Regions from separate parts of the Cronobacter muytjensii ATCC 51329 genome, predicted to be linked through region 2. Evidence: predicted binding sites of a transcription regulator. Region 2 holds the regulator's gene; the other holds the start of a gene.
What was found. Region 2 encodes sigma-54, which starts transcription at its own class of promoters, with help from an activator protein. Its sites were predicted from a motif close to GTTGGCACANNTTTCGCTNT; they were not measured.
Positions count from the first base shown of each region.

Region 1 (7,670 bases), 1.5 Mb from region 2:
TAAATCACCCACTCGCCGGCAAAGCCGTTCAGCGGCGGCAGCGCGGCCATCGCCATCAGGCCCACCAGCATCGAGAGCGACACCAGCGGCATGGTTTTACCGATACCGCCAAGCTTTTCGATATCGCGAAGCCCTGTGCGATGAAACACCGCGCCCGCGCCGAGAAACAGCGTGGTTTTGAAAAGGCTGTGGTTGAAAAGATGATAAAGCCCGCCGACCAGCCCCAGCGCCACGAGCGCAGGCTCGCCAAGCGAAATCCCCGCAAGCCCCGCGCCGAGCCCCAGCAGGATAATCCCGATATTCTCAAGCGTGTGGTACGCCAGCAGGCGGTTGATGTTGTGCTCCATCAGCGCGTAGAGCCCGCCGATAAAGGCGGTGAGCATGCCAAGCAGCAGTACCAGCACGGCGCACCAGAGCGGCAGCGCGGCGTTCATCAGCGAGAAAATCACAATGCCGTAAAGCCCCACTTTCAGCACCACGGCGGAAAAGAGCGCGGCGGCGGGCGCGGTGGCCTGCGCATGCGCCTGTACCACGCCGCCATGCAGCGGCACGATGCCCGCGAGCAGACCGAACCCGACAAGACCCAGCAGCCAGACGCCCGCGCCGAACGGCTGTCCGGCCGTAAGCGAGCTTAACGCCAGGATATCGAGGGTGCCGTATTGCCGCCACAGCAGCCAGCACGCCAATGTGAGCAGCAGCGTGCCGAGCCGTCCGAGGGCGAACCAGAGCTTGCCGCTCGCGCTGTCGGGGGTCAGGAATACGGCGGCGAGCGCCATGATCTCCACGATAACCACCAGCGCGCCGAGGCTCTGTACGGTAACGGCCAGCATCGCCGCGCCCAGCAGCAAATTCATCAGCGCGCCGCTGGCGCGCGTCTCGCCGTCGCGTGGCGTCACCAGCGTGAAGAGGCAGATAAAGAACCCGGGCAGGCCGAGGGTGGCAAGCCAGATAGCGTTGAACGCAGTCAGGCGCACATCAAGATTGCCGACCTGCGTGGCAAGCGGCCCGAGGCTGCTGTGAACGAGCAGCAGGCCGCCCGCCGCAGCCGCACACAGGCACCCCAGCGCGCCGCCAAGCCCGGCAAGCCGTGCGCTGAGCGGCTTGTGCCAGGCCGTCAGCAGCGCGAGGAGCAGCCCGGCGCCAAAAGCCGCCAGCGCCCCCTGATAAAAGGAAATCGCGTTCATTGTTCTCCTCCGCGCGGCGACATCAGCAGCGAGAGGTCGCCGGGTTCGGCGTTAATGGTCAGTTCGCGTTTGCGGCGGCTGGCGCGGGCGATGTCATGGTTATCGACAAGCTTCAGCGCGCGGGTTGGACAGGTGCGCACGCAGGCCGGGCCTTCGTCGTCAAACTGGCAGAGATCGCATTTCACCGCCACGGCGCGCACGCCGGGCGTCCAGTCAAGAAACGCGCCGACGCGCGCAGGGGCCGGTGGCGCAGGCGGCGCCTTCGGGCTGTTGACGTTGGCCGGAATATGCAGCGGTCGGCTGCCGGAAAATTCAATGGCGCCAAACGGACAGGCGATGCCGCAGAGTTTGCAACTGACGCACAGGCTCTCGTTAAGCTGGATAGCCCCCGCCTCGCGGGTGATGGCGCTCACCGGGCAGACCTGCGAGCAGGGCGCGTCTTCACAGTGATGGCAGAGCTGCGGCGCGGAGTCTTGCTGATTACGCATAACCGTCAAACGCGGCCTGGATTGCAGACCATGCAGGCGGTGCGTCTCGGAACAGGCGGCCTCGCAGGTGTGGCAGCCGATACAGAGCGTGGAGTCGGCAATGATAAAACGGTTCACCAGCGGTTCCTCCGGTGATAGTCATTTTTGACGAAAAGTGACGATGGCGGGCAATTTCGACAGTCCCGACATGTCGTCCTGTTAATGTGACGGCGCATCGCGGGCCGTCAGGATCTCGCTGATGCGCAGCGGCGCGTCATGCTGTACCGCGTCGTAAAGCGCGTCATAGAGCGCCCCGATGTTATCGAGGTAGTGCGCCAGCACCTGCTCGCGGTCGCGGATATCGACCGTGCCGTCCAGCAGGCCCTGCGCGTCAAGTTGCGCCGTGGCGAGCAGCGTCTCTTCGCGCCCGTCGCGGCGGGCTATCACATAATGAATAGTGCGAGAGTGAAAGCCTTCGGCCTGCTCCACGCGGACAGCGAAATGTTCGAACAAAAAAAAGCACAGCCCGTTCTGCGGTTCGCAGCCGAGAGAATGGTGCAGTTTCTGGCGTGACAGCGTGATCGCCTGGACCAGCGTGTTGCAGTAGGTATGCCAGTGCGCCTGTAAACAGCGGTGACGGTCGGCGATAACTTCCGCCTTCTGGCTTAATTCGGAGAGGATCATGGTTACTCGCTCATTTAACAGAGATAGCGCTGTTTAGCAGGAACCATGCCACTTTTTATCTGATTGTATTTTAAGGTTTTATTAAAAATCGTCATGCCGCCTGTTCTGTCACGACATGTCATTTCGACAGGCTCGACACCCGCCGCGACAGCCCGCCGCCCGCCTTTATCTGTACTGGCACCGTTATTGCATTGTTGAGCGCATCTTATCGGAGGCGTTATGCATGAACTCACACTCTGCCAGCGGGCAGTTGAAATTATCGAACAGCAGGCGCAGCAGCTTAACGCGCGCAAGGTGACCGGCGTGTGGCTGGAAATCGGCGCGTTCTCCTGCGTCGAGCGCGGCGCGCTGGAATTTTGTTTTGAACTGGCGTGTCGCGACACGCGCGCCGAAGGCTGCCAGCTTCATCTCAGCCAGCAGGAGGCGCACTGCTGGTGCCCCCACTGCCAGCGCGACGTTCGGCTACTGACCTCGCTGGTTCGCCGCTGCCCGCATTGTCACCGCGCGGATCTGCGTATCGACGCCGATGACAGCGTGCAAATCAAGCGTCTGGAAATAGAACAGGAGTAGAAAATGTGTACGACCTGCGGTTGCCAGCACGGCAACCTTTATATAGAAGGCGACGAGCGCGACCCGCACTCGCCATTTCGCAAAGCCCCCTTCGCCGCCGCCCGACGCATTGCGGCCCCCATCACCACGGTTGACCTTACCGCGTTTACGCCCGCCGTCGCGCCGCAGGGCTGCCTGGATTATGGTCACGGCGAAGCGGGCACCCACGCGCCCGGCTTGAGCCAGCGCAAAATGGTCGAGATAGAAATCAATGTGCTGGATAAGAACAACCAGATAGCGCAGCGCAATCGCCAGCGCCTCGCCGCGCGCGGGCAGCTGGCGCTGAATCTCGTCTCAAGCCCCGGCTCGGGCAAGACCACGCTGCTGACCGAAACGCTCAGACGCCTGCGGGGCGCCACCGCCTGCGCGGTGATTGAAGGCGACCAGCAGACGGTGAACGACGCCGAGCGCATTCGCGCCACCGGCACGCCAGCTATCCAGGTCAATACTGGCAAAGGGTGTCATCTCGACGCGCAGATGGTGCAGGACGCGATGGCGCGCCTGCCGCTTGAGCAGGGCGGCGTGCTGTTTATCGAAAATGTCGGCAACCTTGTCTGCCCGGCCGGATTCGATCTCGGCGAGCGCCACAAAGTGGCGGTGCTCTCAGTGACGGAGGGCGAAGACAAGCCGCTTAAATACCCGCATATGTTCGCCGCCGCCTCGCTGATGCTGCTCAATAAAGTGGATCTCCTGCCGTACCTGAATTTCGACGTCGAAAAATGCATGGCGTACGCGCGCGAGGTCAATCCGGATATCACTATCTTGCTGGTCTCCGCCACTCGCGGCGACGGCATGAGCGCCTGGCTTTCCTGGCTGGAGGAACAGCGATGTGCATAGGCATTCCGGGGCAGGTCTGCGAACTGCTTACGGGCAATCTCGCCCGCGTCGAGGTGTGCGGCGTCACGCGCGAAGTGGATCTGACGCTGGTGGGCACGCATGACGACGCGGGCGCGCCGCGTCTTGGTCAGTGGGTGCTGGTGCATGTCGGCTTCGCCATGAGCCTGATTAACGAGCGCGACGCGCGCGAGACGTTAGAGGCGCTGCAAAACATGTTTGAGGTGGAGCCGGATGTCGGCGCGCTGCTGTATGGCGAGGAGAACCGCTGATGCGCTTTGTTGATGAATACCGCAACCCCGACCAGGTGCTGCGCTTAGTTGACCGGCTGCGCGAGCGCGCGGCCCTGCTCTCCACTACCGCGCAGCATCCGCTGCACATCATGGAGGTGTGCGGCGGCCATACGCACGCCATTTTTAAATTCGGCCTCGACCGCCTGCTGCCGGAGAACATCGAATTCATACACGGGCCGGGCTGTCCGGTCTGCGTGCTGCCGATGGGACGCATCGATAACGCCACCGAAATTGCCCGCCGCCCCGGCGTTATCTTCTGCACCTTCGGCGACGCGATGCGCGTACCCGGTAAAAACGGCTCGCTGTTACAGGCTAACGCGCAGGGCGCGGATGTGCGTATCGTCTACTCGCCGATGGATGCGCTACGCATCGCCGAACAGCATCCGCAGCGTGAGGTCGTGTTCTTTGGTTTAGGCTTTGAAACCACCATGCCCGCCACCGCGCTGACGTTGATGCAGGCGAAAGCGCGCGGCGTCGGGAACTTTTACTTTTTCTGCCAGCACATCACGCTGATCCCGACCCTGCAAAGCCTGCTGGAGCAGCCCGATAACCAGACCGACGCCTTTCTGGCGCCGGGGCATGTCAGCATGGTGATCGGCACCGGGCCGTACGATTTTATCGCCGGACGTTTCGCCCGCCCGCTGGTGGTCGCCGGTTTCGAGCCGCTGGATCTGCTGCAGGGCGTACTGATGCTGGTGGAGCAGCGCATCGCCGGGAAAAGCCTTGTGGAGAACCAGTACCGCCGCGTGGTGCCGGATGCGGGCAACCCGGCGGCGCAACAGGCGATCGACGCGGTGTTTTGCGTCGAAGGCGACAGCGAATGGCGCGGCCTCGGTGTTATCCCCCACTCCGGTGTGCGGCTACGCGCGCCATACCGCGCTTTTGACGCCGAGGCGCATTTCACGCCTGCGCCGCAGCAGGTCAATGATTCGCCGCTCGCCCGCTGCGGCGATGTGTTAACCGGGCGCTGCAAACCTGCCGGGTGCCCGCTGTTCGGCACGCGCTGCAACCCGCAAAACGCCTTCGGCGCGCTGATGGTCTCTTCGGAGGGCGCCTGCGCGGCGTGGTATCAATATCGTTCAGAGGAATGCGAAGCATGAACACGATTACCCTCGCCCACGGCAGCGGCGGGCAGGCGATGCAGCTGCTGATCAACCGCTTGTTTATGCAGGCGTTCGACAACCCGTGGCTCGCCGAGCAGGAAGATCAGGCGCGTCTGCCGGTCACCGAGCTGGCCGCGAGCGGCGATCGGATCGCCTTCTCCACGGACAGTTACGTGATTGACCCGCTGTTTTTCCCCGGTGGCGATATCGGCAAGCTCGCCATCTGCGGCACCGCCAATGACGTGGCGGTCAGCGGCGCGCTGCCGCGCTGGCTCTCCTGCGGGTTTATCATAGAAGAAGGTCTGCCGATGGCGACGCTTGAGCAGGTGGCGCAGAGCATGGCGGCCACCGCGCGCGCGGCGGGCATCCAGATTGTCACCGGCGACACCAAAGTGGTGCCGCGCGGCGCGGCAGATAAAATTTTCATTAACACCGCCGGGCTGGGCGCTATCCCTGCCGGCCTGCACTGGGGCGCGCGGCAGCTTGCGCCCGGCGATGTGCTGCTGGTCTCCGGCACGCTTGGCGACCACGGCGCGACTATCCTCAACCTGCGTGAAAACCTGGGACTTGAGGGCGAGCTCGCGAGCGACTGCGCCCTGCTTTCGCCGCTCATTCAGCGCCTGCGCGACGTGCCGGGCGTGAAGGCGCTGCGCGACGCCACCCGCGGCGGCGTCAATGCCGTAGCGCATGAGTTTGCGGCAAGCGCGGGCTGCGGAATAGAACTCCAGGAGCGCGCGCTGCCGCTGAAGCCCGCAGTGCGCGGCGTCTGCGAACTGCTCGGCCTTGATGCGCTGAACTTCGCCAATGAGGGCAAACTGGTCATCGGCGTGGCGCGAGAGTCCGTGGCGACGGCGCTTTCGGCGCTGCACGCGCACCCGCTGGGGCGCGAGGCGGCGGTTATTGGCGAGGTGGTGGCGCAGAAAGGGGTGCGCGTCGCCGGGCTGTATGGCGTGAAGCGCACGCTTGATCTGCCGCACAGCGAACCTTTACCCCGGATTTGCTAAACCCTGTTCCTGCGCAAGAACCTGATAAACAGGCTGCGGATACAATATTGATTTACGTTTTCGCCCGTTGCGAAATCATTCTGGATGAGCCTAATGTCATACACACCCATGAGCGATCTCGGCCAGCAAGGGTTGTTCGATATCACTCGTACTCTGATGCGCCAGCCCGATCTGTGCGCGCTGGCGGAGGCGTTGCAATCGCTGCTTACCGCCTCAGGCATGGCGGATCGGGTCAACATTCTGCTTTATCACCCCAGGCATCAGCGCACCTGCTTTTACAGCGTCGACGGCGTCGGCAATGCAGTGACATATGAAGACGAAACGGTGCTTTCCCACGGCCCGGTGCGGCGGCTGCTGTCGCGCCCGGAGGTACTGCACTGCCGGTATGAGGAGTTCGCTGAGACCTGGCCGCAGCTCGCCGCCCTGCCGCTCTACCCGCCGTTTGGCCACTACTGCCTGGCGCCGCTCGCCGCCGAAGGGCATATTTTCGGCGGCTGCGAGTTTATCCGCGACGCGCGCGAAAGCTTCAGCGAAAAGGAGTTCTCCCGGCTACAGACGCTGACGCAGATAGTGAGCGTGGCGGCGGAGCAGATCCAGACGCGCCTTGGCAACAGCCAGGATTACGCGCTGCTGTGTCGCGAGCGCGACGACTTTCGCATCCTTGTCGCCATTACCAATGCGGTGCTCTCCAAGCTGCATCTCGACGAACTGGTGACCGAGATCTCGCACGAGATCCACCGCTATTTCAATATCGACTCGATAAGCATCGTGCTGCCGTCTGCGCGCAAGGGCAAACTGACGGTCTATTCCACGCACTACGTTGACGAAGCCGCGCCGCTGCACGATCACAGTGAGGTACAGGAGAAAGGCACGCTCTCCGCCAGAGTATTCAGCACGCGCGAAATGCTGCTGGTGAAACTGCACCAGCGCGATGAGCTCGCGCCTTACGAGCAGATGCTGTTTGAGATGTGGAACGACCAGATCCAGACCATCTGCCTGCTGCCCCTGATGTTTGGCGAGAAAATGCTCGGCGTGCTGAAGCTCGCGCAGTGCGAGGAGCACATTTTCACCGCCGCCAATTTAAAACTGCTGCGCCAGATCGCCGAGCGTATCGCCATCGCCGTGGATAACGCGCTGGCGTATCAGGAGATCCATCGCCTGAAAGAGCGTCTGGTGGATGAAAACCTGGCGCTGACCGAGCAAATCAACAACGTACCGGCGGATTTCGGTGAAATCATCGGCCGTTCGGACGCCATGATGGCCGTGATGAAACAGGTAGAGATGGTGGCGAAAAGCGACAGTACGGTGCTGATCCTTGGTGAAACCGGCACCGGGAAAGAGCTTATCGCGCGCGCTATCCATAACCTGAGCGACCGTAACGGACGGCGGATGGTGAAACTCAACTGCGCGGCGATGCCCGCAGGCCTGCTGGAGAGCGATCTGTTCGGCCACGAGCGCGGCGCCTTTACCGGCGCGAGCGCCCAGCGCATTG
Region 1 is NZ_CP012268.1:2,106,444-2,114,113, forward strand. It holds gene hycC (formate hydrogenlyase subunit 3) at 1-1,184, opposite strand, end outside; gene AFK63_RS09795 (4Fe-4S dicluster domain-containing protein) at 1,181-1,789, opposite strand; gene hycA (formate hydrogenlyase regulator HycA) at 1,871-2,335, opposite strand; gene hypA (hydrogenase maturation nickel metallochaperone HypA) at 2,555-2,905, shown strand; gene hypB (hydrogenase nickel incorporation protein HypB) at 2,909-3,781, shown strand; gene AFK63_RS09815 (HypC/HybG/HupF family hydrogenase formation chaperone) at 3,772-4,050, shown strand; gene hypD (hydrogenase formation protein HypD) at 4,050-5,171, shown strand; gene hypE (hydrogenase expression/formation protein HypE) at 5,168-6,178, shown strand; gene flhA (formate hydrogenlyase transcriptional activator FlhA) at 6,272-7,670, shown strand, end outside.
Region 1: a site for sigma-54 is predicted at 2,509-2,528, ahead of hypA (hydrogenase maturation nickel metallochaperone HypA). Genes of this name have one in related genera too.

Region 2 (7,670 bases):
GGCGCACTCGTCCATGCTGCGCCGCGAGTTGTCCGCCATGTTGCTGGTCAGCGCGCTGGCCGCGCTGGTGCTGTGGGATGGCGTGCTCGCGCGCGCTGAAGGCCTCTTTCTGTTGCTCATCGCCGCCGCGTATTTATGGTTTATCATCCGCATGGCGCGCCAGGCGGAACGTCAGGGCAACGACAGCCTGACACGCGAGCAGCTCGCCGAACTGCCGCGAGAAGGCGGTCGCTCGGTGGCGTTTCTCTGGTTAGGCGTTGCGCTAATCATTATGCCGATGGCGACGCGCATGGTGGTCGATAACGCCACGGTGCTCGCTCACGGTTTTGCCATCAGCGAACTGACCGTCGGCCTGACCGCCATCGCTATCGGCACCAGTCTGCCGGAGCTGGCTACCGCCATTGCCGGGGCGCGCAAGGGCGAAGACGATATCGCCATCGGCAATATTATCGGCTCGAATGTTTACAATCTGGCGATCGTGCCTGGCTTGCCCGCGCTGCTGGCACCCGGACGTTTCGATTCGCTGGCGTTTACACGCGATTATGGCGTGATGCTGCTGGTCAGCGTCATTTTCGTGGTGCTGTGCTGGCGTCCTGAGCAGTATCTCGGTAAAAAAACCGGCGCCGGATTATTATGTGGGTTTATCGTTTGGATGGTGATGCTGTTCTGGGCGTCGCCGCGTCTCGTTGGATGAATCGGAAGCGCATTTATGTCACAACTAGATTTACCGCCGGGTTTTGACTTTGAACAGGCAGGGAAGGATGTCCTGACCATTGAACGCGAAGGTCTGGCCCAGTTGGATCAGTACATCAACGCCGATTTTGCACGCGCCTGCGAAAGCATGTTCTACTGCCGCGGCAAAGTCGTGGTCATGGGAATGGGCAAATCGGGCCATATCGGTAAAAAAATGGCGGCGACGTTCGCCAGCACCGGCACGCCCTCGTTCTTTGTGCACCCGGCGGAGGCGAGCCACGGCGATTTAGGCATGGTGAGCGGGCAGGATATCGTCATTGCGATTTCCAACTCGGGCGAATCCAACGAAATTCTGGCGCTGATCCCGGTGCTTAAGCGTCTCCAGGTGCAGCTTATCTGCATTACTGGTCGTCCGGAGAGCGCGATGGCGAAAGCGGCGGATATCCACCTGTGTGTGAAAGTGCCACAGGAGGCCTGCCCGCTCGGCCTCGCGCCGACCACCAGCACCACAGCGACGCTGGTGATGGGCGATGCGCTCGCGGTCGCGCTGCTGAAAGCGCGCGGCTTTACGCCTGAAGATTTTGCGCTCTCCCATCCGGGCGGCGCGCTTGGACGTAAGCTGCTGCTGCGCGTCAATGACATCATGCACACCGGCGATGAAATCCCGCACGTCAGCAAAGAGGCGTCGCTGCGTGATGCGCTGCTGGAAATCACCCGCAAGAATCTCGGCATGACGGTGATTTGCGACGACCTGATGAAAATTGAGGGTGTTTTTACCGACGGCGACCTGCGCCGCGTCTTCGATATGGGCGGCGATCTGCATCAGATGAAGATTGTCGACGTGATGACGCCGGGCGGAATTCGCGTGCGTCCGGGCACGCTCGCAGTCGATGCGCTTAACCTGATGCAGACGCGTCACATTACTTCCGTCATGGTGGCTGATGGCGACCAGTTGCGCGGTGTGATACATATGCATGATTTGCTGCGCGCAGGCGTGGTGTAACAAAGGAAAGGTTTAATGAGTAACCCTGATGGCGCCATCTCTACCTGCTATGGGCCGGTGAGCGCGCAGATCATTGAGCGGGCGGCGCAAATCCGCCTGCTGATCCTGGATGTCGACGGCGTAATGTCCGACGGCCTCATTTACATGGGCAACAGCGGCGAAGAGCTGAAAGCCTTTAACGTGCGCGACGGTTACGGCGTACGCTGCGCGCTGACGTCCGGCATTGAGGTCGCGATTATCACCGGGCGCAAAGCGAAATTGCTTGAAGACCGCTGTGAAACGCTTGGCATTACGCATCTTTACCAGGGCCAGTCCGATAAGCTCATCGCTTACCGCCAACTGCTGGAAAAACTGGCGCTTGCTCCGGAAAATGTCGCTTATGTCGGCGATGATTTAATTGACTGGCCTGTGATGGCGCAAGTCGGGCTGAGCGTGGCGGTAGCGGATGCGCATCCGCTGCTGACGCCGAAGGCCGATTACGTCACCCATATCCCGGGCGGCCGCGGCGCGGTGCGCGAAGTCTGCGATCTTCTGCTGCTGGCGCAGGGAAAATTAGATGAGGCCATAGGGCAATCCATATGAGTAAGACCAGACGCTGGATAATCATCCTGCTGGCGCTGGCCGCGCTGGTGCTGATTGGCATTAACCTCGCCGATCAGGATGAAGGCGGCCCGCTGACAGTAAACAGCAATGAGCCGACATACCAGAGCGAGCAGTCAAACACGGTGGTTTACAGCCCGGAAGGCGCGCTGAACTATCGCTTAGTCGCACAGCACGTCGAGTATTTCTCAGAAGACGGCGTCTCCTGGTTTACACAGCCGGTGATGACCACCTTTGATACCAACAAAGTGCCGACCTGGTCGGTCAAAGCGGATCGTGCCAAACTGACCAATGACAGAATGCTCTACCTGACCGGTCATGTGGAAGTGAACGCGCTGACGCCGGATTCGCAGTTGCGCAAAATTACGACCGACAAGGCAGAGATCAACCTGGTCACCCAGGATGTTACCTCTGATACGCTTGTCACTCTTTACGGCACCAGCTTTAATTCCAGCGGCCTGAAAATGCGCGGGAACCTTCGCAGCAAAAATGCCGAGCTGATTGAAAAGGTTAGAACCTCCTATGAAATCCAGAATAAACAAACTCAGCCTTAATGTCGTACTGACCAGTACGCTGCTGGCGGCAGGCTTCCCGGCGTTCGCGCTGACGGGCGATACCGAACAGCCTATCCATATAGAATCTGACCAGCAGTCGCTGGACATGCAGGGCAACGTGGTGACGTTTACCGGCAATGTCGTGGTGACGCAGGGCACGATTAAAATCAACGCTGACAAAGTCGTCGTCACGCGCCCTGGCGGTGAGAAAGGCAAAGAGGTGATTGACGGTTACGGTAATCCTGCCACTTTCTACCAGATGCAGGACAACGGCAAACCGGTTAAAGGCCATGCCTCAACGATGCACTACGAGCTGCAAAACGATTTCGTCGTGCTGACCGGCAACGCCTACCTTGAGCAGCTCGACAGCAATATCAAAGGCGACAAAATCACCTATCTCGTGAAAGAGCAGAAAATGCAGGCGTTCAGCGAGAAAGGCAAACGCGTGACCACCGTACTGGTGCCGTCGCAGCTGCAGAATAAAGACAACGCCGCTCAGGCGCCGAATCAGAACAAGAGCAACTAAACCCTTATGGCAACACTCATTGCGAAACACCTGGCGAAAGCCTACAAGGGCCGCCGCGTAGTGGAAGATGTCAGCCTGACGGTGAACTCAGGCGAGATTGTCGGCCTGCTTGGCCCGAACGGCGCGGGTAAAACCACCACGTTCTACATGGTCGTGGGCATTGTGCCGCGCGACGCCGGCAACATCATTATTGATGACGAAGATATCAGCTTGCTGCCGCTGCACGCCCGCGCGCGTCGCGGCATCGGTTATCTGCCGCAGGAGGCGTCCATTTTCCGCCGTCTGAGCGTCTACGACAACCTGATGGCCGTTCTGCAAATTCGCGACGATCTCAGCGCCGAGCAGCGCGAAGATCGTGCCAAAGAGCTGATGGAAGAGTTCCATATCGACCATCTGCGCGACAGCCTCGGCCAGTCGCTCTCCGGCGGCGAACGCCGTCGCGTGGAGATTGCCCGCGCGCTGGCGGCGAACCCGAAATTCATCCTGCTTGACGAACCCTTTGCGGGCGTCGACCCGATTTCGGTTATCGATATCAAACGTATCATTGAGCATCTGCGCGACAGCGGCCTTGGCGTGCTTATCACCGACCATAACGTGCGTGAAACGCTGGCGGTGTGCGAGCGCGCCTATATCGTCAGCCAGGGGCACCTTATCGCCCACGGCACGCCCGACGATATTCTGCAGGATGAACAGGTTAAACGCGTATATCTTGGGGAAGAGTTCAGACTCTGATAGGGTAGAGCAACAGGCAGAAACGGCGCGCCACCCAGCGCGCCCCGCCGCGACAGGTCTTATTTGACGTTTACACCTGAGGATTTTTGCTCTGAATATGAAGCAAGGTTTGCAACTAAGGCTTAGCCAACAGCTCGCCATGACGCCGCAGTTGCAGCAGGCCATTCGCTTGTTGCAGTTGTCCACGCTGGAACTCCAGCAGGAGTTGCAACAGGCGCTGGAAATTAATCCCCTGCTTGAGCAAACCGACATTCACGACGAAATTGCCACTCAGGAAACGCAGGACAACGAAGGGCTGGATACCGCCGAAGCGCTGGAGCAAAAAGAGATGCCGGACGAGCTGCCGCTTGACGCCAGCTGGGACGAAATCTACACCGCCGGCACGCCGTCAGGCACGGGCACCGACTATATCGACGACGAACTGCCGGTCTATCAGGGCGAAACGACCCAGAGCCTTCAGGATTACCTGATGTGGCAGGTGCAACTGACGCCCTTTTCCGATACCGACCGCGCGATCGCCACAGCGATCGTCGACGCGGTGGACGACACCGGCTACCTCACCGTCACGGTGCAGGATATTCTCGACGGCATGGGCGACAACGATGACGATATCGGCCCCGAAGAGATTGAGGCTGTGCTCAAGCGCGTGCAGCGTTTCGATCCGGTCGGCGTCGCCGCCCGCGATCTGCGCGACTGCCTGTTGATACAACTTTCGCAGTTCAGCGCCGACACGCCCTTTCTGGCGCAGGCGCGGCAGATAGTCAGCGATCACCTCGACCTGTTAGCCAATCATGACTTTCGCAGCCTGATGCGCGTCACGCGCCTGAAAGAGGATGTGCTGAAAGAAGCGGTGAACCTGATCCAGTCGCTCGATCCGCGTCCCGGCCAGTCTATCCAGACTGGCGAGCCGGAATATGTCATCCCGGACGTGCTGGTGCGCAAGCATAATGGCCGTTGGGTAGTGGAACTCAATTCCGACAGCATTCCCCGGCTCAAAATCAATCAGCAGTACGCCGCGATGTCTAATAGCGGGCGTAATGAATCTGACAACCAGTTCATCCGCAGCAACCTGCAAGAGGCGAAATGGCTGATTAAAAGCCTGGAAAGCCGTAACGACACGCTGCTGCGCGTCAGCCGCTGCATCGTTGAACAGCAGCAGGCGTTCTTCGAACAGGGCGAAGAGTATATGAAGCCGATGGTGCTGGCGGATATCGCCCAGGCGGTGGAGATGCATGAGTCCACTATCTCCCGCGTTACTACCCAAAAATATCTGCACAGCCCGCGCGGCATTTTCGAATTGAAGTATTTCTTCTCAAGTCACGTGAACACCGAGGGCGGCGGCGAAGCCTCGTCCACGGCTATTCGCGCGCTGGTGAAGAAGTTGATTGCAGCGGAAAACCCCGCGAAACCCTTAAGCGACAGCAAACTGACGTCTATGCTGTCAGAGCAGGGGATCATGGTGGCCCGCCGTACCGTTGCGAAGTATCGAGAGTCTTTATCCATACCGCCGTCAAACCAGCGCAAACAGCTGGTCTGACTCAACCGATAAGGAAGACACTATGCAGCTCAACATCACAGGACATAACGTCGAAATCACCGAAGCGCTGCGCGAGTTTGTCACCACCAAATTCGCCAAGCTGGAGCAGTATTTCGAAAGGATTAATCAGGTCTATATTGTGCTGAAGGTGGAAAAGGTGACGCAAATCGCCGACGCCACCCTGCATGTGAACGGCGGGGAGCTGCATGCCAGTTCGGAAGGCCAGGATATGTACGCCGCCATCGACGGTTTGATTGATAAACTGGCGCGGCAGCTCACTAAACACAAAGATAAACTGAAACAACATTAATTGTCCGGGCGTTTCGCTGGGACATCGACGGCCCGGCCCGTCTGGCGGGTCGTCGCACCAGAGAACGCTTAGGTGAAATTATGATGAATAATGATTCCGCTCTGCCATTGAGCAATGTTTTAAACCAGGAATGCACCCGCAGCGGCGTACACTGCCAGAGTAAAAAACGCGCCCTGGAGATTATCAGCGAGCTGGCGGCAAAGCAGCTTAGCCTGCCGCCGCAGGTAGTGTTTGAAGCGATCCTTACCCGTGAGCGGATGGGAAGTACCGGGATCGGCAACGGCATCGCCATTCCGCACGGCAAGCTTGAAGAAGATACGCTGCGCGCCGTAGGCGTTTTCGTCCAGCTCGAAACGCCGATTGCTTTTGACGCCATCGATAACCAGCCTGTCGATCTCCTCTTCGCGCTGCTGGTGCCGGCGGATCAAACCAAAACGCATCTGCATACGCTGTCGCTGGTGGCTAAAAGACTGGCGGACAAAACGATTTGCCGTCGTCTGCGTGCCGCGCAAAGCGATGAAGAGCTCTACCAGATAATCACTGAAACCAGTGAAGAGAGTGAATGACCGTGCTGAAAGGCACAATCCAGGAGGCGCCGGTTAACCGGTCTGAAGTGTGGAGAAACAGCAGATGGTTCTGATGATCGTCAGTGGACGTTCAGGGTCAGGGAAATCGGTCGCCCTGCGTGCACTGGAAGATATGGGGTTCTACTGCGTCGATAACCTGCCTGTCGTGCTGCTGCCTGAACTGGCGCGCACGCTTTCAGAAAGGCAGATATCCGCCGCGGTGAGCATCGACGTTCGTAATATGCCGGAATCCCCGGAGGTGTTTGAGCAGGCGATGAATAACCTGCCGGACGCGTTCTCTCCGCAACTGCTGTTCCTCGACGCCGATCGCAACACGCTGATTCGCCGCTACAGCGACACGCGCCGCCTGCATCCGCTCTCCAGCAAAAACCTGTCGCTCGAAAGCGCCATTGATGAAGAAAACGATCTGCTGGAGCCGCTGCGATCGCGCGCGGATCTGATTGTCGACACCTCGGAAATGTCGGTGCATGAACTGGCGGAAATGCTGCGCACCCGCTTGCTTGGCAAGCGCGAGCGTGAACTCACGATGGTGTTTGAATCCTTCGGCTTCAAGCACGGCATTCCGATCGATGCCGATTACGTCTTTGACGTGCGTTTTCTGCCAAACCCGCACTGGGATCCGAAACTGCGCCCGATGACCGGTCTCGATAAGCCCGTCGCGGCGTTTCTCGACCGCCACACCGAAGTGCACAATTTCATCTACCAGACGCGCAGCTATCTGGAACTCTGGTTGCCGATGCTGGAAACCAACAACCGCAGTTATCTGACTGTCGCCATCGGCTGTACCGGTGGTAAACACCGCTCCGTCTACATCGCCGAACAGCTGGCGGATTACTTCCGCTCGCGCGGCAAAAACGTTCAGTCCCGCCATCGCACGCTGGAAAAACGCAAATCATGACCGTAAAACAGACTGTCGAAATCACCAATAAGCTCGGGATGCATGCCCGCCCGGCGATGAAGCTGTTTGAACTGGTGCAGAGCTTTGACGCGGAAGTGCTGTTGCGTAATGAAGCGGGCACCGAAGCGGAAGCCAGCAGCGTGATAGCCCTGCTGATGCTCGATTCCGCCCAGGGCGGCCATATTGAGATAGAAGCCACCGGCCCGCAGGAAAAAGAAGCGCTGGCGGCC
Region 2 is NZ_CP012268.1:3,581,694-3,589,363, forward strand. It holds gene AFK63_RS16465 (calcium/sodium antiporter) at 1-694, shown strand, start outside; gene kdsD (arabinose-5-phosphate isomerase KdsD) at 710-1,696, shown strand; gene kdsC (3-deoxy-manno-octulosonate-8-phosphatase KdsC) at 1,712-2,278, shown strand; gene lptC (LPS export ABC transporter periplasmic protein LptC) at 2,275-2,850, shown strand; gene lptA (lipopolysaccharide ABC transporter substrate-binding protein LptA) at 2,819-3,376, shown strand; gene lptB (LPS export ABC transporter ATP-binding protein) at 3,383-4,108, shown strand; gene rpoN (RNA polymerase factor sigma-54) at 4,206-5,645, shown strand; gene hpf (ribosome hibernation promoting factor) at 5,668-5,955, shown strand; gene ptsN (PTS IIA-like nitrogen regulatory protein PtsN) at 6,036-6,521, shown strand; gene rapZ (RNase adapter RapZ) at 6,586-7,440, shown strand; gene npr (PTS phosphocarrier protein NPr) at 7,437-7,670, shown strand, end outside.